One region of the Mesorhizobium silamurunense genome, then DNA from elsewhere that is predicted to be linked to it. Evidence: predicted binding sites of a transcription regulator. Region 1 holds the regulator's gene; the other holds the start of a gene.
The links. Region 1 encodes LexA, which represses DNA repair genes until DNA is damaged. Its sites were predicted from a motif close to TGTTCNNNNTGTGTTCNG; they were not measured.
Positions count from the first base shown of each region.

Region 2: a site for LexA is predicted at 5,901-5,918, ahead of AU465_RS30575 (ATP-dependent helicase). Genes of this name have one in related genera too.

Region 1 covers NZ_LPVS01000027.1:187,985-195,102, forward strand. Annotated here, with positions in the region: gene trpD (anthranilate phosphoribosyltransferase) at 1-547, shown strand, start outside; gene trpC (indole-3-glycerol phosphate synthase TrpC) at 552-1,364, shown strand; gene moaC (cyclic pyranopterin monophosphate synthase MoaC) at 1,367-1,861, shown strand; gene AU465_RS06800 (molybdopterin molybdotransferase MoeA) at 1,863-3,068, shown strand; gene lexA (transcriptional repressor LexA) at 3,183-3,917, shown strand; partial or broken gene AU465_RS06810 (ComEC/Rec2 family competence protein) at 3,911-6,365, opposite strand; gene gltX (glutamate--tRNA ligase) at 6,467-7,118, shown strand, end outside.
Region 2 covers NZ_LPVS01000103.1:3,381-10,498, forward strand. Annotated here, with positions in the region: gene AU465_RS30530 (lysozyme inhibitor LprI family protein) at 1-153, shown strand, start outside; gene AU465_RS30535 (hypothetical protein) at 564-950, opposite strand; gene AU465_RS30540 (Ros/MucR family transcriptional regulator) at 962-1,402, opposite strand; gene AU465_RS30545 (hypothetical protein) at 1,763-1,972, opposite strand; gene AU465_RS30550 (DMT family transporter) at 1,976-3,004, opposite strand; gene AU465_RS30555 (hypothetical protein) at 3,046-3,879, opposite strand; gene AU465_RS30560 (LysR substrate-binding domain-containing protein) at 3,991-4,959, shown strand; gene AU465_RS30565 (hypothetical protein) at 5,257-5,433, opposite strand; gene AU465_RS30570 (hypothetical protein) at 5,559-5,726, shown strand; gene AU465_RS30575 (ATP-dependent helicase) at 5,944-7,118, shown strand, end outside.

The DNA of each region.
Region 1 (7,118 bases):
GCATCATCCGGCAATGAAGCATGTAGGCCCGATCCGGGGTGAACTCGGCACTCGCACGATCTTCAACCTGCTTGGTCCGCTGTCCAATCCGGCCGGCGTCAGCCGCCAGATGGTCGGCGTCTTCCTGCCGGAATGGATCACGCCGGTGGCCGAGACGCTGAAGGCGCTTGGGGCCGATCACGCCTGGGTCGTGCACGGCGACGGCTACGACGAGATCACCACCACCGGCGAGACGCAGGTGGCCGAGCTCGCCGGCGGCGAAATCCGCGGCTTCACGCTCACCCCGGAAGCGGTGGGACTGAAGCGGCACAGCAAGGAAGAGCTGCGCGGTGGCGATGCGGCCTATAATGCCACGGCATTGCGCGATATGCTGGGCGGCGATCCCGGCGCCTATCGCGACACGGTGCTGATGAATGCCGGCGCCGGGCTGGTGGTGGCCGGCAAGGCGACGACGTTTGCCGACGGTATTGAGGCCGCCGCGCAAGCCATCGACAGCGGCCGGGCGCTCGCGGTGCTCGACAAGCTCATCGAGATTTCGAACGGTTAGAACCTTGTCCGACATACTGCGCAAGATCGAAGCCTATAAGCGTGAAGAGATCGCCGCGGCGAAGCTCAGCGCGCCGCTTGCCGGTATCAAGGCCAAGGCCAAGGATACGGAGCCGCCGCGCGGCTTCCTCGCGGCGCTCGAGACCAAGCGGAAGGCTGGCGGCTTCGCGCTGATCGCCGAGATCAAGAAGGCCAGTCCCTCCAAGGGCTTGATCCGCGCCGACTTCGATCCGCCGGCGCTCGCCAGGGCATATCAGCAGGGGGGTGCTGCCTGCCTTTCGGTCCTGACCGACGCTCCGTCCTTCCAGGGCGCGCCGGGCTTTCTGACCGCGGCGCGCGCCGCCGTCGGCCTGCCCGCCCTGCGGAAGGATTTCCTCTTCGATCCATACCAGGTCTATGAAGCCAGGGCCTGGGGCGCGGACGCGATCCTCATCATCATGGCAAGCGTCGACGACGCTTTGGCCAGCGAGCTCGAAGCGACGGCCTGCGAACTCGGCATGGACGCGCTGGTCGAGGTGCATGACGAGAAGGAAACGGAGCGCGCGCTTCGCCTCTCGTCACGGCTGATCGGCATCAACAATCGCGATTTGAGGACGTTCGAGACCAGCCTCGACGTTTCCGAGCGGCTTGCCGCCATGGTGCCGGCCGACCGGCTGCTGGTCAGCGAGAGCGGCATCTTCACCCATCAGGATTGCCGCCGGCTGGAAAAGAGCAAGATCGGCACCTTCCTCGTCGGCGAGAGCCTGATGCGGCAGGCCGACGTGGCAGCCGCGACCTCGCTTCTGCTGACGGGCAAGGCGCCGGCCGAGGCCGTTTGAGGATGCCTGAGCTTACCCATCTCGGCGCCAAGGGCGAAGCCAACATGGTCGATGTCGGCGACAAGGCCGAGACGACACGCACGGCAATTGCCGAAGGTTTTGTTTCCATGCGGCCGGAAACACTGGAGATGATCCTCGCAGGCGACGCCAAGAAAGGCGACGTTCTGGGCACGGCGCGCATCGCCGGCATCATGGCGGCCAAGAAGACGCATGAGCTGATCCCGCTCTGCCATCCATTGCTTCTGACCAAGGTCGCCGTCGATATCGAGCCCGACCGCACGCTCCCCGGCCTAAGGGTGACCGCGCTTGCCCGCGTCACCGCCAAGACTGGGGTGGAGATGGAGGCGCTGACCGCGGCGTCGGTCGCCTGCCTCACCATCTACGACATGGCCAAGGCGGTGGACCGCGCCATGGTGATTTCCGGCATCAGGCTGGTCGAGAAGACCGGCGGCAAGTCGGGCGACTACAAAGCCGCCAAACATGGGGCAGGTTCTTAAGATGGCGCTGGTTCCGGTCGCCGAGGCGCTCGAGCGCCTGTTGGACGGCGCAACCGCGTTGCCTGGCGAAAGCGTTCCAATCGCCGAGGCGGCCGGTCGGGTGCTGGCCGAACCGGTGGTGGCGCTGCGCACGCAGCCACCGTTCAATGCGTCAGCGATGGACGGTTATGCCGCACGCTTTGCGGACGTGGCCTCGGCTCCGGCGCGACTCTCCGTGATCGGCATGGCGCCCGCCGGAAGCGGCTTTGCCGGCTCCGTCGGCAAGGGCGAGGCCGTGCGCATCTTCACCGGCGCGCCGCTCCCCGAAGGCGCCGACACCGTCGTCATCCAGGAGAATATCCGCGACCTCGGCGGCGGCGGCATCGAAGTGACCGAGCCGACCGCGCAAGGACGCAATGTCCGTCGCCGTGGGCTCGACTTTGGCCAGGGCGACCTGCTGCTCGAAAAAGGTCGCCAGCTCGATCCCGCGGCGCTTTCGCTGGCGGCGTCCGCCAACCATCCAAGCCTCAATGTGGTGCGTCGGCCGCTGGTTGCCATCATCGCCACGGGCGACGAGTTGCTGCCTCCCGGCAGCGCGCTCGGCCCCGACCAGATCATCTCGTCCAATGCCTATGGCGTCACAGCCACGGCCCAGTCGGTTGGAGCGCGCGCGCTCGACCTCGGCATCGCCGCCGACCGGCAGCACGCGATCGCGGCTTTGGTCAAGAAAGCGGTCTCAGCAGGCGCCGATATCATCGTCACTCTCGGCGGCGCCTCGGTCGGCGACCACGACCTGATCCACGACGTGCTCACCGGCGAAGGCATGCAGCTCGATTTCTGGAAGATCGCCATGCGTCCCGGCAAACCGTTGATGTTTGGCCGGCTTGGTAACATCCGCTGCCTTGGCCTGCCTGGCAATCCGGTGGCGAGCCTTGTCTGCTCGCAATTGTTCCTGAAGCCGCTTCTGGCGCGGCTGGGCGGCCGCAATTACCGACAGGACATCCGCACCGCGCGGTTGGCTGCCGCGATGCACGCCAACGATCTCAGGCAGGACTATGTGCGGGCCGTCGTGCGCGAGGAGGCCGGACAGTTGGTCGCGACACCGTTTGGCATCCAGGATTCCTCGATGCTGAGAATGCTTGCCGAGGCTAATGGCCTGATCGTGCGTGAGCCCTTCGCCCCGGCGGCGGAAGCCGGCGCCGAATGCAGCGTTCTGATGTTACGCTGAACAAAACGTCAACACATTCACTAAACTTTAAACGGTTGCGGAACACAACTGGAACAGATAGTGTTTGTTCTGGGTTTGTTTTCTGATTCTGGTTTCAGAACCCATGGGGTCGCCATGCTGACGCGCAAACAACATGAACTGCTGATGTTCATCCATGAACGGCTCAAGGAAAGCGGCATTCCGCCGTCTTTCGACGAGATGAAGGAAGCGCTCGACCTTGCCTCGAAGTCCGGCATCCATCGCCTGATCACGGCGCTGGAAGAGCGCGGTTTCATTCGCCGGCTGCCGAACCGGGCGCGCGCTCTTGAAGTCCTGAGGCTGCCCGATTCGATCGCGCCCGGCCTCAATGCGGCGAAGAAATTCTCGCCGAGCGTCATCCAGGGCGGCCAAGGCAATCTCGGCCGGCAGATCAAGCCTGCGGCGCCCTCGCGCACGCCTACGCCCAGCAATGACGACGACGCCGTTTCGGCCGTGTCCATTCCGGTTATGGGCCGCATCGCAGCGGGTGTGCCGATCGATGCCATCCAGCACCAGACGCATTCGATCACGGTGCCGCCGGACATGATCGCGGGCGGCGAGCACTACGCCCTGGAGGTCAAGGGCGACTCGATGATCGAGGCGGGCATCTTCGACGGCGATACGGTGATCATCCGCAACGCCAACACGGCTAGCCCCGGCGAGATCGTGGTGGCCCTTGTCGACGACGAGGAAGCGACGCTGAAGCGCTTCCGCCGCAAGGGTGCCTCGATCGCGCTCGAGGCCGCCAACCCGGCCTATGAGACCCGCATCTTCGGTCCCGATCGCGTCAAGGTGCAGGGCAAGCTCGTCGGGCTCATCCGCCGCTACTGAGTGGCTGGCTGCGTGGTCTGTGGCTTCTCAGGCTTCTTGTAAGGCGCTAACCCTCTCGCCTCGCGCGAGTAGCGCCGCTGTTCGTGCCAGGGGCGGTACGGTTTTTCGACGGCATATTGAATAGTTGGTCGCGCCGTCGCCGATTGCGGGTCGAAGAAGACGGCAGCACTGCCGTCACGCGCAAGCTGGCGCTTGGTGACGACGAGAATGCGCGGATCGCGGCAAGGATTGTAGGCCGTTGCGTCATTGATGACGATGAGGTCGGCGAAGCCGCAGGCCGGGCGAGCGCTGTTGCGATTTTCCGCCAACGCGACGATCGCGCCGGATGGGTGCCGGCCAATGCAGAGATCGCTCGTGCAGTAAAAGGGCGATCCCGGCGGCAGGTCGACGGGGTCGGCAATATCCAGCGCGCCTTTCGCAAATGTCTCCGGCGGCACGATTGTTTCGGCCTTGAGCGCGCGTTTCCAGTTCTCGGTGGTGAACTCGTTGGAGCGGGCACGGTTGACGGCGAGCTCGCCGCCGCCGATCGGCATGGCCACCAGATGCGCATCCTCCGAGATCAGCAGGTCCGGCGTGCGCACCTGCGGGATGGTCAGCAAGGCCGCGACTGCGAAAGGAATTGCGGCCAGCCTGAGCCAGGTGGTCGCCATAGTGCCGATGACGAGCGCGATCGTCGCCAACAGCACCGAGTGGATCGAGATCAGCCCCACGGCATCGACCGGCGACCATTCCGAAATGCACGCCGAGATCGCGATCATCGCCGTCAGGCCCTTGCCCATCACGTAGAGGAAAGGCCCGTCGAAGCCGAAGGGCATCATGACCGCGCTGGCGACAGCGAGGAACATCACGACCGTGACGATCGGCATGATCGCCAGATTGGCCAATAGGCTGAGTGGCGAGACGCGCTGGAAGTGCCAGATGGCAAACAGCGCCGTGGCACTTCCGGCGATGATCGACGTCAAAGCAGCGCCACCCGCTCCGGCTGCGAGCTTTCTGGACAGGAAGCCGACGAACGAGCGCTTGATCGGCGGCGCTCTCACTTTGTCGGCGCGGTAGTCGGCCCAGCCGGCGTAAGCGCCGACAAGGGCGGCCGTGGCTGCAAACGACATCTGGAAGCTCGGCCCAACCACTTCATGCGGCGACACCAGGATGACGGCAATGGCCGAGATCGCCAGGTTGCGCATCGTCAGCGCCGCGCGGTCGAACAGCACGGCGACCAGCATCACCGCCAGCATGATGAAGCTTCGCTCGGCCGGCGACCACCACGCCGGAGATGACGAGATAAGCGGCGATCGACACCAGCGCGATTGCCGCTGCGTATTTCTTCACCGGGCGCCGTGACGAAAAATCCGGAAACAGCGCGAACGCACCGCGCAGCAGAAGCATGACCGTGCCGGCGACCAGCGCCATGTGCAGGCCGGAAATCGAGATGATGTGATAGATGCCCGTCCGCCGCATCGCTTCGTTGATGTCCTCGGGAATGCCGGCGCGAACGCCGACGATCAGCGCCGCGGCGATCTCGCCTTCAGGACCGCCGACGGTGCTTCTGATATGATCGGCAATGTTTTCGCGCGCGTTCTCAATCGTCGAGGCGATGTTCGTCTCGGCGGGCGGGTCGGTTGTCGGAACGACTTTGGGATCGTCGAGGAAAAACCCGCTGCCTCCGATGCCGGAAAAATAGCTGTCGAAGGAAAAGTCATAGCTTTCGGGGCGGACCGGTCCGGTCGGCGGCAAAAGCCGTGCATAGCCCGTCACCAGCGATCCTGCCTTCATGTCGGGCGGGATCCTGCGCGCCGAAAGCCTGACGCGGTCCGGAGCGTAGCGCAGCTTCGGGTGCGCGGTCGAGACGAGGTCGATCGTCAACCTGACGCGGCCATTGGCCATCTCCTCGGCAACGACGACGCGCCCCGTCAGCCGCGTCTGGATCTCGGAACCGAGCATCGGTGTTGCGACCCGCCATGTCTCGACCTTCGCGGCGACAAAGCCCAAGGCGCAAAACAGCGCCGCCATGAAGACGAGATGCGTCTTCTACCAGGAGCGGGATACCGCTGCGCAGACAGCCATCAGCGCCACCGCCGCCAGCGGCCTGTAGAGATCCGGCTCGGCATTCAGGGAAAAATAGAGGATCACGCCGGCGGCCAGGAACACCGGCACCAGCAGGAAGCCGACGCCGCGGTCGAGTTCGGTGGCGGCCGCGACGGCGGCGCTCCGGCGAAACGCGAAAAACGAGGCGCCGCGGAACTGCCGGCGGATCCGGTCGATGGCTGCCGGCGGAGACGTCGGGCGGGCGGGGGCGCCGTCGGGCGACGGAACCTCCGCAGGCGGGTGTCGCTCGGGGAGCAAAACCGGTGCTGCTTCAGCAGGCATTGTGCCGGCAAACAGCAGGCGCTCGCTGACGCCAGCCGTCGTCCCCTCGCCCTCCTCCGCACCCCGGCCACGTCCAGCCATCGGGTCTGCCCCTTGCGCCCCAGACCTCCTATGCTACATCAACGCCGACCGCGCGAAAGTCCGCGCAATCACGCCCGCTTCAGTGCTTCCTCGAGAGTTCCATGTCCGACAAGGTCGTCACCCGCTTTGCCCCCTCGCCAACTGGCTACCTGCATATCGGCGGGGCGCGCACGGCGCTGTTCAACTGGCTTTACTCCAAGCACACCGGCGGCACGATGCTGCTGCGCATCGAGGACACCGATCGCGAACGCTCCACCGACGCTGCGACGGCTGCCATCCTGGACGGACTGACCTGGCTCGGCCTCTCATGGGACGGCGAGGCCGTGTCGCAGTTCGAGCGCGCGCCACGCCACCGCGAGGTGGCCGAGGAGCTCGTGCGCCTGGGCAAGGCTTATTACAGCTATGAGACGCCCGCCGAGTTGGAGGCGATGCGCGAGGCGGCGCGGGCCAAGGGCCTGCCGCCGCGCTACAACGGCCAGTGGCGCGACCGCGACCCGTCCGAGGCGCCCCCCGGCGTCAAGGGCGCCATCCGCATCAAGGCCCCGAAAGAGGGCGAGACGATCGTGCACGACCGCGTGCAGGGCGAGGTGCGCTTTCCGAACAAGGACCTCGACGACTTCATCATCCTGCGTTCGGACGGCAATCCGACCTACATGCACGCCGTCGTCGTCGACGATCACGACATGGGCGTCACCCACATCATCCGCGGCGACGACCACCTGACCAATGCCGCGCGCCAGACCGTGATCTACA
Region 2 (7,118 bases), on a different contig from region 1:
TATGTCTCGCAATGCATTCAGGTGTCGCCGGCGACACATCCGCCCTGCAACGGCCAGAACGCGTGCAGCATGATGATCGACGAGATCAAGCGCGGCTGCGCCATGATCGGCAGCGACAATCCGCCGGCCTTCTGTTCCGCTTACAAGGACTGAGCGACACGGCGGGCCAGGTTCGTTCGCCTTGCCCGCCTTGCAGCCACGGCCGGCAATGACGTTTCCTTGGCAAGATCGACTCAGCGAAGCAAGACAACCGCAAGTTCCGCTTTTGATAATATTGGCAGGTCAGGTGGCGATAGCACCAGAAAAAGCCTCGAAACCTTTTGATCCAGCTGGGATGCTTTGAGAAAATTGATTTCAGTTTTTGCCGTGCTCCTGCGAAATTGCTAGTGCGTCGTGAGTCGCGCGTAGGCGCCAACAACAAACAACAGTAAAACAATAACTTGATTGCGTGAGGAGCTCACGATGGGCGAGGCGGCCAACGATCTGCGCATGCTGAGATATGTCGCGGAGATCACGCGAAAGCTGGCGAAGATGCTTTCGCGCACGCGCTACCAAATGCTTGTCTACTTTCTGGAGATGACCGCGATCGAGGCCGACAATCTTGCGGCGGCGCAGGATTCCGAAGCCAAGGCTGTCGGGGCGTCAAGCCCCTCAAAATCCCGCGATTGAACGCGCGCGACGACGCGATCGACAGCGCCAAGGCATCTCAGCCGTCGCGCTTCAACGACCAGCCGATCGTCATGCTCGACGATGGCGCGCTCGAAATTGTCGAGCGCGTTGAGCGCGGCATGCAGATCGACGGCCGGCAGGTCCAATGAGAACAGGACGCGCCGCGCCTTGACCCCTTCGCCGGCGTCGGCGGAAGACTGGATGGCCACCCTGCGACGCAATGCGTCGAGCGCGGCCAAGCGGTCGGCCGACGGCTTGGCGTCGTCCGTTGCGGGTAGCATGGCCTCAGGCCTCAGGCCTTGGCTTTGCGCTTGCCCTTACCGGAATCCGCGGCCGGCTTGCGGCCCAGGCCGGAAGACTTGGCGAGCGCCGAGCGGGTGGCCGAGTAGCTGGGCGCCACCATCGGATAGTCTGCCGGCAGGCCCCATTTGGCGCGGTATTCGTCCGGCGTCAGGCCATGGTCGGTCGACAGGTGCCGCTTCAGCGACTTGAACTTCTTCCCGTCCTCGAGGCAGACGATGTGGTCGGGAAAGACCGAACGCTTCGGATTGACGGCCGGCGTCTGCGGCACGCTCTCCTTGACGGCGGCGCCGCCGGCGAGCTTGCGCACCGATGCGCTGACGCTGGCGATCAGATCAGGCAGGCCGGACGCCGGAAGCGGATTGTTGCCTACATAGGCCGAAACAATGTCGGCGGTCAGCTCGATTGCAGTCTTGTCGTCGATATTGGACAATTTTTTCACCCTTTGCTGGTTCTCAAAGTGACCAGCTGTTTTTAAGACTTTGGTCCAGGTATCATATTGGACCTGTCCCCCAACGGACCGTCCAGAGTCAGTAAACGCACGAGACTCAATACCGGAGGTATATCTTCACTGCGGGTCGCGACGGCGCAAGTTAGGAATTCTAATACCTATAACAAACACTTTATGCGCTGAAAGCCGGCGCAAGACCGCAAATGACGCGGCAGCACTTCGATTTTTGCGAATAATTCCTGCAAAAATCGAATTCAGGACCGGATACCGATGCTGGCGAACAGAATCGCGTCCGGATGACCGATTGTGACTGATCATGCCCGATTCGATGACGCGAGTCGCTTATTTCGCGGCGGCGCCGCGCCGGAAGTCCACCGGTCCGCTGTCGGCCAGAATCTCAAGCACGCGTTTCCAGCGGGCGCAGCGGCCGAAATCCTTCTGCTCGATGGCCTTCTCGGCCTTCATGGCGGCATAGAGCGGTGCCTCGGCACCGAATTCCTTCACCAGCCAATGCGCCTCCTGTCTGGCGCGGCGTTCGTTCTCGTCAAGCATTGTTCAGATCTCCGAACGTTCGATGCCGACCGCAATGCAGCTGCCGATGACGAGGACGGCGCCGGCAATGGCCGTCATCGACAGGCTTTCGCCCGACAGCGACAGCAAAAGCGTGGAAGCGATCGGCGTGAGATATGCGACGACCGCAAGCCTGCCGCCCTGGTCGAGCTTCAGCGCGCGCGACCAGAAATAGTAGCCGAGCCCCATCGGCCCGGCTCCGAGATAGAGGCCGAGCAGCAAATCCAAGCCGCCCAGGCCGGCGACGCCGCCGTGCAGGCACCAGACGAAGGTCAGCGCCACGCCGATCAGCGCGGAGGGCAAAAGCAAGCGGTCGGGCGGCACGGCCAGACGGCCGACGGCGATTGAATAGAAAGCCATGCAAAGCGCCGAGCCGAAAGCGGCGCAATAACCAACGAGGCTGCCTTCGAACCAGGCGTGCGCGCGTCCGCCGGAGATCACCAGCGCCACGCCGGCGAAGCCGAGCGCGGCGGTGAGCCCAAGCAACAGCGGGCGCTTCGGGTTGCCGATGACGATGATCGCGGCGGCCACCATCAGCGGCCAGGCATAGGCGACGAGATTGGCCTCGATGACCGGCATCGAGGCGAAGGCGATGTATTGCAGCACCATGGTGCCGACGAGGCCGATGACGCCGACGGCGTAGGCGGCTAAAACGCCTCTTTCCTTCTCCCCTTGTGGGAGAAGGTGTCGCCGAAGGCGACGGATCAGGTGTTCTCCAGCTTGGCGCCGGCGGCGCTCCGTCCAACACCTCTCGTCCGTCTCGGCGCTGCGCGCCGATCCACTTTCCCCCGCAAGGGAGGAAGGGAAGAGCCTGATCAGCGCAAAGACCAGCGTGGCGCCGCAGAACTGCAGAAACTGCACATGCGACACCGGATGACTGGCAAGCAGCGTCTTGCCGACCAGGGCATTGGTGGCCCAGAGCGCCACGGCGCCGAAGGCGAAGGCCAGCGCCGCCGTCGAGGCGGCGTTGGACCGGAGTTGCTGTCTTTCCGCGACGACCGGGCCGAGGCTCACCGACGCTGAAAGCGGCCGGCGCTCGGCTGGATCATTGGCCACTACCACGATTCCCTTGCCCCGCCGGAGACCGGATCGGCAGCCGGATTCGGCACGGGAGGTTCTTCGGCATGGCGGCGATAGGCCGGCAGCTGGTTCGTCCAGACGTCGTCGGCCAGCTCGTTCACCCAGGCGCGGTCCTGGTCGTTGTCGGCGGCGAGGTAGAACATGCGGTTGTCGTCGACATAGGGCTTCATCACCGAGCGCTGGTTGAGCACCAGGGTGACGCGCGAGCCGAGCTGGATGGGCGCGGTGCGATGGAGCACGCCGAGGAACTGGCCGAGCGTGGCGTAGTTCATCTTGTGATCGATGCGCATGACCTTGTTGCGCGGCAGGTCGCGGCCGGATTCGAGGAGGGCGCGGCCCGTCTCGGAATCGTCGCAATAGATTTCAAGATGGCCGCCGATCAGAGGGTCGCTGATCGAGAGCGGAATGAGCTCCGTCACCGGAACGCCATCGCAGTGCCATTCGACGGCGCCGTCCTTTGGATTCATGAAGGTGACGGTCGAGCCGACGATCGACAGCGGATAGGGTTCGAGCTTGGTGCCCATCATGTCGGACAGCCGTTCCAGCCGCAGCTTGTCGTTGAGCAGCTCCTTGATCTGCGGAATGTAGCGGTCGGCGCCGGTGATGAAGGTGAGGTCGAGATGCTTGTGCACCGCATGGCTGGCCTTGAGCTTCAGCGCGGCCTCCTCGATCGCGGCAAGCAGTTGCGGGTCGTAGCCGTGAAGATACTGGGCGACGCCGAAGCTCGACACTTTCCACGCCGTATCATGCCCGATGATGGCTTCACGGCTCATCGCATAGCGCAGTTCGGGGATCGTATGGGCGTTCATTCTACTTCTCCAAGGTTGGGGCAACACTTGGTAAACAGTCGATTAAGCCGCCTGCCCCTGTAAATTTAGGAATGCTGGTGCTACTTTAAGCCCAGCTAAAGGTCGAACCCCGTGCGTCTGCTCAGTCAGGTCAACTTAAACTCGCTGAAAATCGTGGAGAGCGCCGCCAGGCACAAGAACTTCACGCGCGCCGGCGAGGAGCAGTTTATCACCGCCTCCGCCGTCAGCCAGCGGGTGAAGAGCCTGGAAGACCAGCTGCGCTTCAAGATCTTCCAGCGCGGCGGCAATGCGGTGTCGCTGACGCCGGAAGGCGAGACCTATGTGGCGCGCGTGCGCGAGGCGCTGGAGCGGATCGTGGCGGCAAGCATGGAAGCAACCGGCCAGTCCCAGTTGCACGTGCTGAAGATTTGCGTGCTGCCGACCTTCGCGGCGCGCTGGCTGTTTCCGCGCCTCTCCACTTTCCAGCGGCAGTATCCGGACATCGAGATGCGGGTGTCGACTTCCTATGCCACGCATGAATTCTCGGCCTCCGAATACGATCTGGAGATCCGCTATGGCGATGGCGACTTCCCCGGCCTCAATTCCGAGCTGCTGTTCAAGGAGGACCTGACGCCGGTGTGCAGCCGCAAGCTGTTCCGTGAGGTGCTGGGCGACAAGCCGCTGTCCAAGGTGACGCCCGAGGACCTCAGGCATTTCACCCTGCTCCACTCCGATACTTGCACCCAGAACTGGCAGTCGTGGCTGGGCTTTGCCGGCGCGAGCTTCGTGCTCGGCGAAACCAAGAGCATGTATTTCGATTCCTGCATGATGTCTTACGAGGCGGCCAATGCCGGCATGGGCTTTGCCGTCGCCAACCGCGCCTATATGGCGAGCGACATCCGCGCCGAGCGGCTGGTGGCGCCCTTCGCGGTGCACCATCCCAACACCGCCGGTTGGTACTTCGTCAGCCCGATCAAGGCGCTCGGCGCCCGCAAGGTGGAGCTGTTCAAGCAGTGGATCATGGCCGAGGCGGCGCTGACGCAGCGCCAGCTGGATCTGGAGATCGCCGGCATGCCGCTGGCCCGCGCGGCGATGGCGTGAGGCAAACCTCCCGAACAAGCGACCCTTCTCAGAGATTTCTCCATCCTTGAAGGATGGCGCCTCGAATGATGGCGCAATGATTTGTCCCGCCATCAGTAGCCGGCTTAGCGCGATCGCACCATGACGTGGCGCAGAGACTCAGCTATCTTCATCCGTGCGGCGGGCCTGATTTCCCGCTTGGCCGGCGCTTTCCAGCTTCCTCCCAAGCAGCGCCGGCCTTCTTCCGTGGCGGCATCATCATTTCCCAATCATCGCCCGCCTGTTTCCGGCCGAGTATTCCTGCCCGCTTCAGCGCCATCACTGCTTCGGCGGCGTGGCCGGCTGGTCGCCGCCGGTGGTCGATTTCGGCACCGGGTTCTTGTCGATTTGCGGGTTCTGGTCGACGGCGGGCGCCTTGGTCGGCGGCACGCTGTTGTCGCAGGCGGCGAGCGCGAGCCCTGCCGCGAGAGCCAGCAGCACAGGAAGCTTCTTCATGACGACCTCCTCTCGTTCGCCCCTATCCCAGGGCAAACGAGGCGGTGACGGTTTTGGTTGCGTGGGCCGGCGGAACCAACCGGCCTGTCTCCGGTTGAGTTTCGGTAACTCGCGAGGAGATGGTCATGATCCGTCTGCTGCTTGTCGGCCTGTTCGCCTACACGGCCTATCGCGTCACGATGAGGATCATCGAGGAAGTGCCCGGGGACGTTGCTCCCTTGGATATGCCCGGCGATGAACGGCGCGCGTTGCGGCGCCAGTCCGCGGCGATGGGTGTGGAGCCGAAAAGGTAGACGCCCTTCCTCGCCCCATAAAAGTGGGGCAGAGGTGGCTCGGCGCAGCCCGAGACCGAGCGGGAATGCGCCTTTCGCCCGGAAACTTCATCTCAGTGGAACTCGATTTTGAACGCTGGCGCAGCCCCTCTCCGGCCGCTGCGCGGCGACCTCTCCCCCGCTCCCGCGGGGGCGAGGAAATTATTGCGAACAAAGCGGAAACGATGCTTGATGGGCGATGAACATCGCCGCCCGTGATTCGTCCTTTGAAGCTCCCGCCTATCTCGCCCGGCTGAATGACGAGCAGCGGCTGGCGGTGCTGCATGGCGACGGCAGGGTGGCAGCACCTCTGCTGGTGATCGCCGGCGCCGGCTCCGGCAAGACCAACACGCTGGCGCATCGCGTGGCGCACCTCATCGTCAAGGGCGCCGATCCGCGCCGCATCTTGTTGATGACCTTTTCGCGCCGCGCGGCGTCAGAAATGGCCAAGCGTGTCGAGCGCATCGCCGGCGAGGTGCTGGGCCGCGACGCCGCGATCATCGCCGACGCGCTCTCCTGGGCCGGCACCTTCCACGGCATCGGCGCAAGGCTCTTGCGCGACTATGCCGAGCAGATCGGCCTCGATCCTGCCTTCACCATCCATGACCGCGAGGATTCCGCCGATCTGATCAACCTCGCCCGCCACGAGCTCGGTTTTTCCAAGACCGAAAGCCGCTTTCCAACAAAAAGCACCTGCCTGCAGATCTACTCCCGCGCCGTCAACGCGCAGGCGCCGCTCGGCGAGGTGCTTGGTGCGGCATTCCCCTGGTGCGCGGCATGGGCGGAACAGCTGAAGGAGCTGTTCGCGGCCTATGTCGAAGCCAAGCAGGAGCAGAACGTGCTCGATTACGACGATCTTCTGCTCTACTGGGCGCAGATGGCGGCCGAGCCGGAGATCGCCGCGCATCTTTCCTCCCGCTTCGATCATGTGCTGGTCGACGAATACCAGGACACCAACCGCCTGCAGGCCTCGATCCTGCTGGCATTGAAACCCGACGGCGCCGGGCTGACCGTGGTGGGCGACGACGCGCAGTCGATCTATTCCTTCCGCGCTGCGGAAGTGCGCAACATCCTCGATTTCCCAAAACAGTTCGCGCAAGGCGCCGAGATCGTCATGCTGGAGCGCAACTACCGCTCGACCGAGACGATCCTGGCCGCCGCCAACAAGGTGATCGGCGAGGCCACCGAACGCTTCACCAAGAACCTGTGGACCGAGCGCAGATCCTTCTACAAGCCGCAACTGGTGAGCGTGCGCGACGAGGCCGAGCAGGCCAATTATGTCTGCCAGGCGATCCTTGCCGAGCGCGAGGCAGGCACGGCGCTGAAGGCGCAAGCCGTGCTCTTCCGCGCCTCGCATCACAGCGGGCCGCTGGA